DNA from 2 places in the Actinoplanes hulinensis genome. Region 1 is predicted to be linked to the other one. Evidence: riboswitches for the same ligand, from Rfam matches in the RefSeq annotation. Region 1 holds a riboswitch; the other holds the start of a gene.
The links. Region 1 has a riboswitch for glycine ahead of gcvP (aminomethyl-transferring glycine dehydrogenase). Riboswitches for the same ligand answer to the same signal wherever they lie in the genome.

Region 1 (3,657 bases):
CTCGGCGAGCCACTTCTCCAGCTGGGCGACGAGATGCTCGTAGCCGGCGACCTGCAGTTTCGGCGCGAACGGGTGGATGTCGGCGAACTCCGGCCAGGTGACCGCCTCCATCTCGGTGGTGGCGTTCAGCTTCATCGTGCACGAGCCCAGCGGGATCATGCCGCGGTCCAGCGCGTAGTCCCGGTCCGACAGCCTGCGCAGGTAGCGCAGCATGCTCGTCTCGGAGTGGTGGGTGTTGAACACCGGGTGGGCCAGGTAGTCGCCGGTGCGCTCCAGCGCGGCCGGGATCGGGCGGCCGGTCTCCAGCGCTTCCACGTTCATCACGCACACGTAGGCGCCGCCGACGGTCACGCCGAAGGCGTCCCAGATCCGCTGCACCTCCGACTGGGTGGTGGTCTCGTCGCAGGAGATCGAGACGTGGTCGGCGTCAACCAGGTGCAGGTCGATGCCGTACTTGGCGGCGGCCGCGAGCACCTTCTCGGCCTTACCGGGCACGCGGGCGAGCACGGTGTCGAAGAAGCTCTCGTGGACCACGGTCACGCCGTCGACCATCCGCAGGCCGGCGGCCACGCGGGCGGCGTGCTGGTGGGTGCGGGCCGCGATGGCGCGCAGGCCGGCCGGGCCGTGGTAGACCGCGTACATGCTGGCCATGACGGCGAGCAGCACCTGCGCGGTGCAGATGTTGCTGGTCGCCTTCTCCCGGCGGATGTGCTGCTCACGGGTCTGCAGCGCCAGCCGGTAGGCCTGATCGCCGTCGGCGTCCTTCGAGACGCCGACCAGGCGCCCGGGCAGGGACCGCTCCAGGCCGTTGCGCACCGCCAGGTAACCGGCGTGCGGGCCACCGAACCCCAGCGGTACGCCGAAGCGCTGCGTGGTGCCGGCCGCGATGTCGGCGCCGATGTCCCCGGGCGAGCGCAGCAGGGTCAGCGCCAGCAGGTCGGCGGCGACCGTGACCAGGGCACCCTCGGCGTGGGCGGCCTCGACCAGGGCCGCGTGGTCCCGGACCTTGCCGGAGGCGCCCGGGTACTGCAGGTGCAGCCCGAAGTAGTCCTCCGGCAGCTCCGCGCCGCCGTCGAGGTCCACGAGGTGGATGACGATGCCGAGCGGTTCGGCACGGGTCCGCAGCACCGACAGCGTCTGCGGGAACGTGTCGGCGTCCACCGCGTACACGTTGCTCCTGCTCTTGGAGGCGCGGCGCGCGAGGGTCATCGCCTCGGCGACCGCCGTGGCCTCGTCGAGCATCGACGCGTTGGCCGTGGTCATCCCGGTCAGGTCGGTGACCATGGTCTGGAAGTTGAGCAGCGCCTCCAGGCGGCCCTGGCTGATCTCCGGCTGGTACGGCGTGTAGGCCGTGTACCACGCCGGGTTCTCCAGCACGTTCCGCTTGATCACCGCCGGGGTGACCGTGCCGTAGTAGCCGAGGCCGATCATCGGGGTGGCCACCACGTTGCGTCCCGCGATGCCGCGCAGCTCGGCGATCGCCTGCTCCTCGGAGATCCCGGCCGGCAGGTCGAGTGATCCGTCGAACCGGATGGACGAGGGGATCGCGGCGTCCATCAGCTCCTCGACCGAGCCGTACCCCACCGTCTTGAGCATGTGGGCCTGCTCGTCCGGGCCGGGGCCGATGTGCCGGGAAACGAACGGGGACGTCATGGGCGACTCCAGAGCGTGAGAAGGTCGAGGATCAACCTCCCCCTCTGTCATACCCACACCGCGGCATTTCAGAGTCGCCTGCCCACGCGGTCCTTTTGCCTGAAAGTTTCCGGGGAGGAGTTGCCTCTTCGGCGCCCAAAGGTCTCTCCCGCGTGCACCCCCAACCTACCAGCGCACATGGGTGGGTCCGGGAGCCCTAGGGTGTTCGATGTGACGTACTTCCCTGCCGCCGACCGCTACCGCGACATGATCTACCGCCGTGCTGGTCGCAGTGGCCTCAAGCTCCCCGCCATCAGCCTCGGCCTCTGGCACAACTTCGGTGACTCCCGCCCCGTCGACCGTCAGCGCGCCATCGTCCGCCGCGCCTTCGACCTCGGGGTCACCCACTTCGACCTGGCCAACAACTACGGGCCGCCGCCGGGCAGCGCGGAGACCAACTTCGGCGCCATCCTGAACACGGATCTCAAGCACCACCGCGACGAGCTGGTCATCTCGTCGAAGGCCGGCTACACCATGTGGGACGGCCCGTACGGCGACTGGGGCTCCCGCAAGTACCTGGTCTCGTCGCTGGACCAGTCGCTGAAGCGGATGGGCCTGGACTACGTCGACGTCTTCTACCACCACCGGCCCGACCCGGAGACCCCGCTCGAGGAGACGATGACCGCCCTGGACGCCATCGTGCGCTCCGGCAAGGCGCTCTACGTCGGCATCAGCAACTACCGGTCCGAGCAGGCCGCGCAGGCCGCCGACCTGCTGCGCGAGCTGGGCACGCCACTGCTGATCCACCAGCCGTCCTACTCGATCCTGAACCGGTGGATCGAGCACGACCGGCTGCTCGACACCCTCGAGGCGGCCGGGGCCGGGTGCATCGCGTTCAGCCCGCTCCAGCAGGGTCTGCTCACCGACCGTTACCTGACCGGCATCCCGGAGGACTCGCGGATCCGCACCAGCGTGTTCCTCAACGAGAGCGCCCTGGACAACCAGACGCTGGCTCGACTGCACACGCTCGACGACATCGCGAAGCGGCGCGGGCAGTCGCTGGCCCAGATGGCGCTGGCGTGGGCGCTGCGCGACGAGCGGATGACCAGCCTGATCATCGGCGCGTCGAGCGTCGAGCAACTGGAGAACAACGTCGCCGCCCTCGGCAGGATCGGCTTCGACCAGAGTGAGCTGGACGAAATCGACGCGACGGTGCTCGACCTGTAGACGTACGCTCCGGGCCCATGATCGAGCTCGTGCAACGGCACACGGCCCTCGCGGTCGTGGTCGGCTCCCGTGCCTATGGACTTCACCGGCCGGACTCCGACCACGACCGGCGGGGTGTGTTCGTGGCGCCGACCCGCGCCTTCTGGTCCCTGGACAAGCCGCCCACCCATCTGGACGGGCCGGCCGAGGAGCAGTTCTCGTGGGAGATCGAGCGGTTCTGCACGCTCGCGACGCAGGGCAACCCGACGGTGCTCGAGGTGCTGTGGTCGCCCCTCGTAACGGACAAGACCGTCGACGGTGACGCCCTCCTCGCGGTGAGAACCGCCTTCCTCTCCACCAGGGTGGCCGACACCTACGGCAGCTATGCGCGCGACCAGCTCGCCAAGGTGGCGTCCCGGCACGCCCGAACGGGGGAGATCAACTTCAAGCAGGCGATGCATATGATCCGCCTGCTTCTCGCCGGGGCGCACGTGCTGCGTACCGGGGAGGTCCTGGTCGACGTCACCCACCTGCGCGGCGAACTGCTCGCCGTGCGTAACGGCGACGTGCCGTGGCCGGACGTGGCCGCCTGGGCCGAGCGTTTGCAGGCCGACCTCACCGACGCGGCGGCCGGCACCGCGCTGCCGGAGAAGCCGGACCGCGACCGCATCGACCGGGTGCTCGTGGGCGTACGCGAAAGGAATCTGTAGACCGTGACCGTCGATGTCCCGTCGTGGGCCGGCGAGGCCGCCGCCTCCCTGCCCTATCCCCTGCTCTTCGCCACCGTGAGCGGGGCGCACCTCTACGGTTTCGCGTCGG
Region 2 (3,657 bases), 240 kb from region 1:
TCGAGTCGTTCCTCGTAGCGCTTGTCCCTGGCCGAGAACAGACCGGCGACCACGACGGCGGCACCGTCGAGCGGGTCGTCGATGCTGCGGTACTGCTTCACGCCGACATGGTGGCCTCCGCCGCGAAACGGGGCCAGCGATTTCCGGTCCCGTTCAGGGATGGAGGCGTGCCCGGGTGCAGCGGGTCACGTACGGCATGGTGATCTCGTCACGGCCGCGGGTGGTCGGATGGGTGTCGAGGAGGTCCTCCACGCCGGCCAGCAGGTCGCGGCGCTCCGGCTCGGACAGGACGATCACGTAGCTGCGGGAGGCGACCATGTCCAGCAGCGCCTGCCGGTTCAGGGTGTGCCGCCAGCGGATCTCGGTGCGTTCGAGGCCGGCGAACGGCGTACCGATGACGGGGTTGGTGTCGATCTCCTGGCGGGTGTGCTGGTGAAGGATGTTGTCGAGGAGGGCGATCCACTCCTCGGTGTGGTCGCGGATGTTCCAGAGGAGGCTGAGCGTGCCGCCGGGGCGCAGCACGCGGGCCGCCTCGGGGATCGCGCGGGCCGGGTCGACCCAGTGCCAGGCCTGGGCGGCGACGACGGCGTCCACGTCGGCGTCGGGAAGCGGGATCCGTTCGGCGGTGCCGTCGAAGATCGCGGCCTTGGGGGCGACGGCGGCGAGCTGGTCGCGCATCTCGGCGGACGGTTCGACGGCGACCACGTCGAGACCGGCCTCGATCAGCAGCTGGGTGAGCTTTCCGGTACCCGCGCCCAGGTCGAGGACGCGGCGGGCCGGGCGGGGGACGGACCATTCGACGGCGGAGCGCGGGTAGGGCGGGCGGCCGCGATGATAGGCGTCGGCGGCGCTGCCGAAGGAGCCGGCGTGCAGTGTCCTGGACCAGCGGCGGGTGGCGCCCTGCCGGGTCATGCCGCAGGCTTTGCCGATCTCGTCCCAGCTGGCGGCGTGTTCCCGCCGGAGCCGGTTGATGATCTGGGTGCGGCGCGCCTCCGCCTCGGCGATCGTCTCGGTGAGGCGGCGTAGTTCATCCAACATGGGAGCAACATACGTTGCCTTTCCCTTCGAGAGCAACGAATGTTGCCTACCTAGGATCGGGTTCATGGCGGTCATCGCGCAGATCTCCCTCGGTGTCCAGGATTGCGAACGGGCCGGAGCCTTCTGGATGCGGGCTCTCGGGTACGTGCGCCGCCCACCCCGCTGGGCCGGTGACGACTGGATCGTGATCGAGCCGCCGCCCGGTGTCGCCGGCGCGCCGATCGCCATGGATCGGAGCGAGACCCCGATCCAGGAGCAGCCGCGGATCCATTTCGACATCCGGGCCGACGGTGACCTCGAGGCCGAGGTGGACCGTCTGCTGATGCTCGGCGCGCAGCGGGTGGACTGGCCCTACTACCCGGAGCCGAACGATCGGGAGCCCCCGTTCGTGGTGCTGGCCGACACCGAGGGCAACCGGTTCTGCGTCCAGTAGCGCTTCCACGGGCCGACCAGGAACTCCACGAGCATGGTCTCGATGATCCGTGCGAAGCCCTCGTCCCCGGCGCTACAGGCCCCGGTTCCGCAGCCACGGCTGCCCCGGCTTGACCGTCCCGTCGGGGGCCGGATAGGTTCGCGAACACAACCGAAAACTTCGCCGCTGCAACCGTCGCGGGAGAGTCCCCACCCCTGGTGGCGGGGCGCCGAAGGAGCAACTTCTCCCTCAGAATCTCTCAGGCTCAGGTACCGCGACCGGTCAGGCGACTCTGGAAAGTCGGTCCGCCGCCAGCGGTCCGCGCCCACGGTGCAAACCGCCTCGGCGGTGAACCTCTCAGGCCCCATGACAGAGCGAGGGAGGCCGACCCGCTATCGAGGAGCCTCCTTCGTGAGACGCACCGCGCTGTTCGACGTCCATTCCCGCCTGGGCGCGGCCTTCACCGATTTCGCCGGCTGGTCGATGCCGCTGCGCTACGGCAGTGATCTGGCCGAGCACCACACCGTCCGGGACGGCGCGGGCCTGTTCGATCTGAGCCACATGGGCCGGATCCGGGTGTCCGGCGATCCCGCTTTCCTCGACTGGGCGCTGGTCGGCCGGATGTCGGCGGTGAAGGTGGGCCGCGCCAAGTACACGATGCTGTGCCACACCAACGGCGGGGTCCTCGACGACCTGGTGGTCTACCGGCTGGCCGAGCGGGAGTTCATGGTGGTGGCGAACGCGGCCAACGCCGCGGTGGTGCGGGCCATGCTGGGTGAGCATTCCAACGGGTACGACGTACGCGTCGTCGGCGAACAGCCCGGTGTCCTGATCGCGGTGCAGGGCCCGATGTCGCTGGACGTGCTCGGCACCGGCGCCGACCTGCCCTATTACGGCATCCGCCCGGACCGGCTGGACGGCCGGGAGGTGCTGCTGGCCCGTACCGGCTACACGGGCGAGGACGGTTTCGAGATCTACTGCTCGGCCGGCGACGCTGCGGCGATCTGGGAGTGGGCGGCCGCCCGCGGGGCCCGTCCGTGCGGGCTGGCCTGCCGGGACACGTTGCGCCTGGAGGCCGGGATGCCCCTGTACGGCCACGAGCTGTCGGTGCGCTCGACCCCGTTCCATGCCGGTCTGGGCCGGGTGGTGGCTCTGGACAAGCCGGACTTCGTGGGCGCCGCGGCGCTGCGGTCGGTGGCCGCCGCGGGTCCGGAGACGCTGCTCGCCGGGCTGGTGACCGAGGGCCGCCGGGCGCCCCGGGCCGGTTACCGGGTGCTGCACGAGGGCACGGATGTGGGTGTGGTGACCAGTGGCGCCCTCTCCCCCACGCTCGGCCATCCGGTGGCGATGGCCCAGGTGACGGCCGCTCTGGCCGAACCGGGAACGAAACTCGCCGTCGACATCCGCGGCACCCGGGTCGACGCCGAGGTCGTCGCCCTGCCCTTCTACCGCCGTACCCGCTGAGGAGCCGACCATGATCCCCGAGAACCTGCGCTACAGCCGTGACCACGAGTGGCTGACCGAGGGCTCGCCGGCGACGGTCGGTGTGACGGCGTTCGCCGCCGACGCGCTCGGCGATGTCGTGTTCGTCGAGCTTCCGGAGCCGGGCACGCTGGTCAAGGCCGGTGACCCGTGCGGCGAGATCGAGTCGACGAAGTCGGTGAGCGAGGTCTACGCCCCCGCCGACGGCGAGATCATCGAGGTCAACGTCACCCTGAGCGACGAGCCCGGCCTGATCAACACCGATCCGTACGGCGCGGGCTGGCTGTTCAGGCTCCGCGTGACCGGCGACCCGGAGCTACTGGACGCGGCCGGCTACACGACGCTCGTGTCATGACGGTCTCGGTCTTCGACCTGTTCTCCGTCGGGATCGGGCCGTCCAGTTCGCACACGGTCGGCCCGATGCGGGCGGCACGCATGTTCGCCGACCGTCTGGCCGGTGCCGACGGGGTGACGCGGGTACGGGCCGAGTTGTTCGGCTCGCTGGGCGCCACCGGTCACGGGCACGGCACGCCGAAGGCGGTGCTGCTGGGGCTCACCGGCGCCGATCCGGAGACGGTCGACGTGACGACCGCCGACGAGCGGGCCGCCCGCATCCACGCCGAGGGCCGGCTGCCGCTGCCGCACGGTCCGGTGGTCGAGGTGGATCTGGTTCTGCACCGGCGGCGGACGCTGCCGGAGCATCCCAACGGGATGACCTTCGCCGC

Region 2: it holds a riboswitch for glycine, as region 1 does, so the genes downstream of both, gcvT (glycine cleavage system aminomethyltransferase GcvT) here and gcvP (aminomethyl-transferring glycine dehydrogenase) in region 1, are expected to answer to the same signal.

The regions. Positions count from the first base shown of each region.
Region 1 covers NZ_JAHXZI010000009.1:96,927-100,583, reverse strand. The annotation lists gene gcvP (aminomethyl-transferring glycine dehydrogenase) at 1-1,653, opposite strand, end outside; glycine riboswitch at 1,731-1,814, opposite strand; gene mgrA (L-glyceraldehyde 3-phosphate reductase) at 1,864-2,859, shown strand; gene KZ829_RS18250 (nucleotidyltransferase domain-containing protein) at 2,877-3,548, shown strand; gene KZ829_RS18245 (nucleotidyltransferase domain-containing protein) at 3,552-3,657, shown strand, end outside.
Region 2 covers NZ_JAHXZI010000009.1:333,621-337,277, forward strand. The annotation lists gene KZ829_RS44570 (HflX-like GTP-binding protein) at 1-101, opposite strand, end outside; gene KZ829_RS19510 (class I SAM-dependent methyltransferase) at 154-1,038, opposite strand; gene KZ829_RS19515 (VOC family protein) at 1,103-1,471, shown strand; glycine riboswitch at 1,639-1,735, shown strand; gene gcvT (glycine cleavage system aminomethyltransferase GcvT) at 1,862-2,914, shown strand; gene gcvH (glycine cleavage system protein GcvH) at 2,925-3,287, shown strand; gene KZ829_RS19530 (L-serine ammonia-lyase) at 3,284-3,657, shown strand, end outside.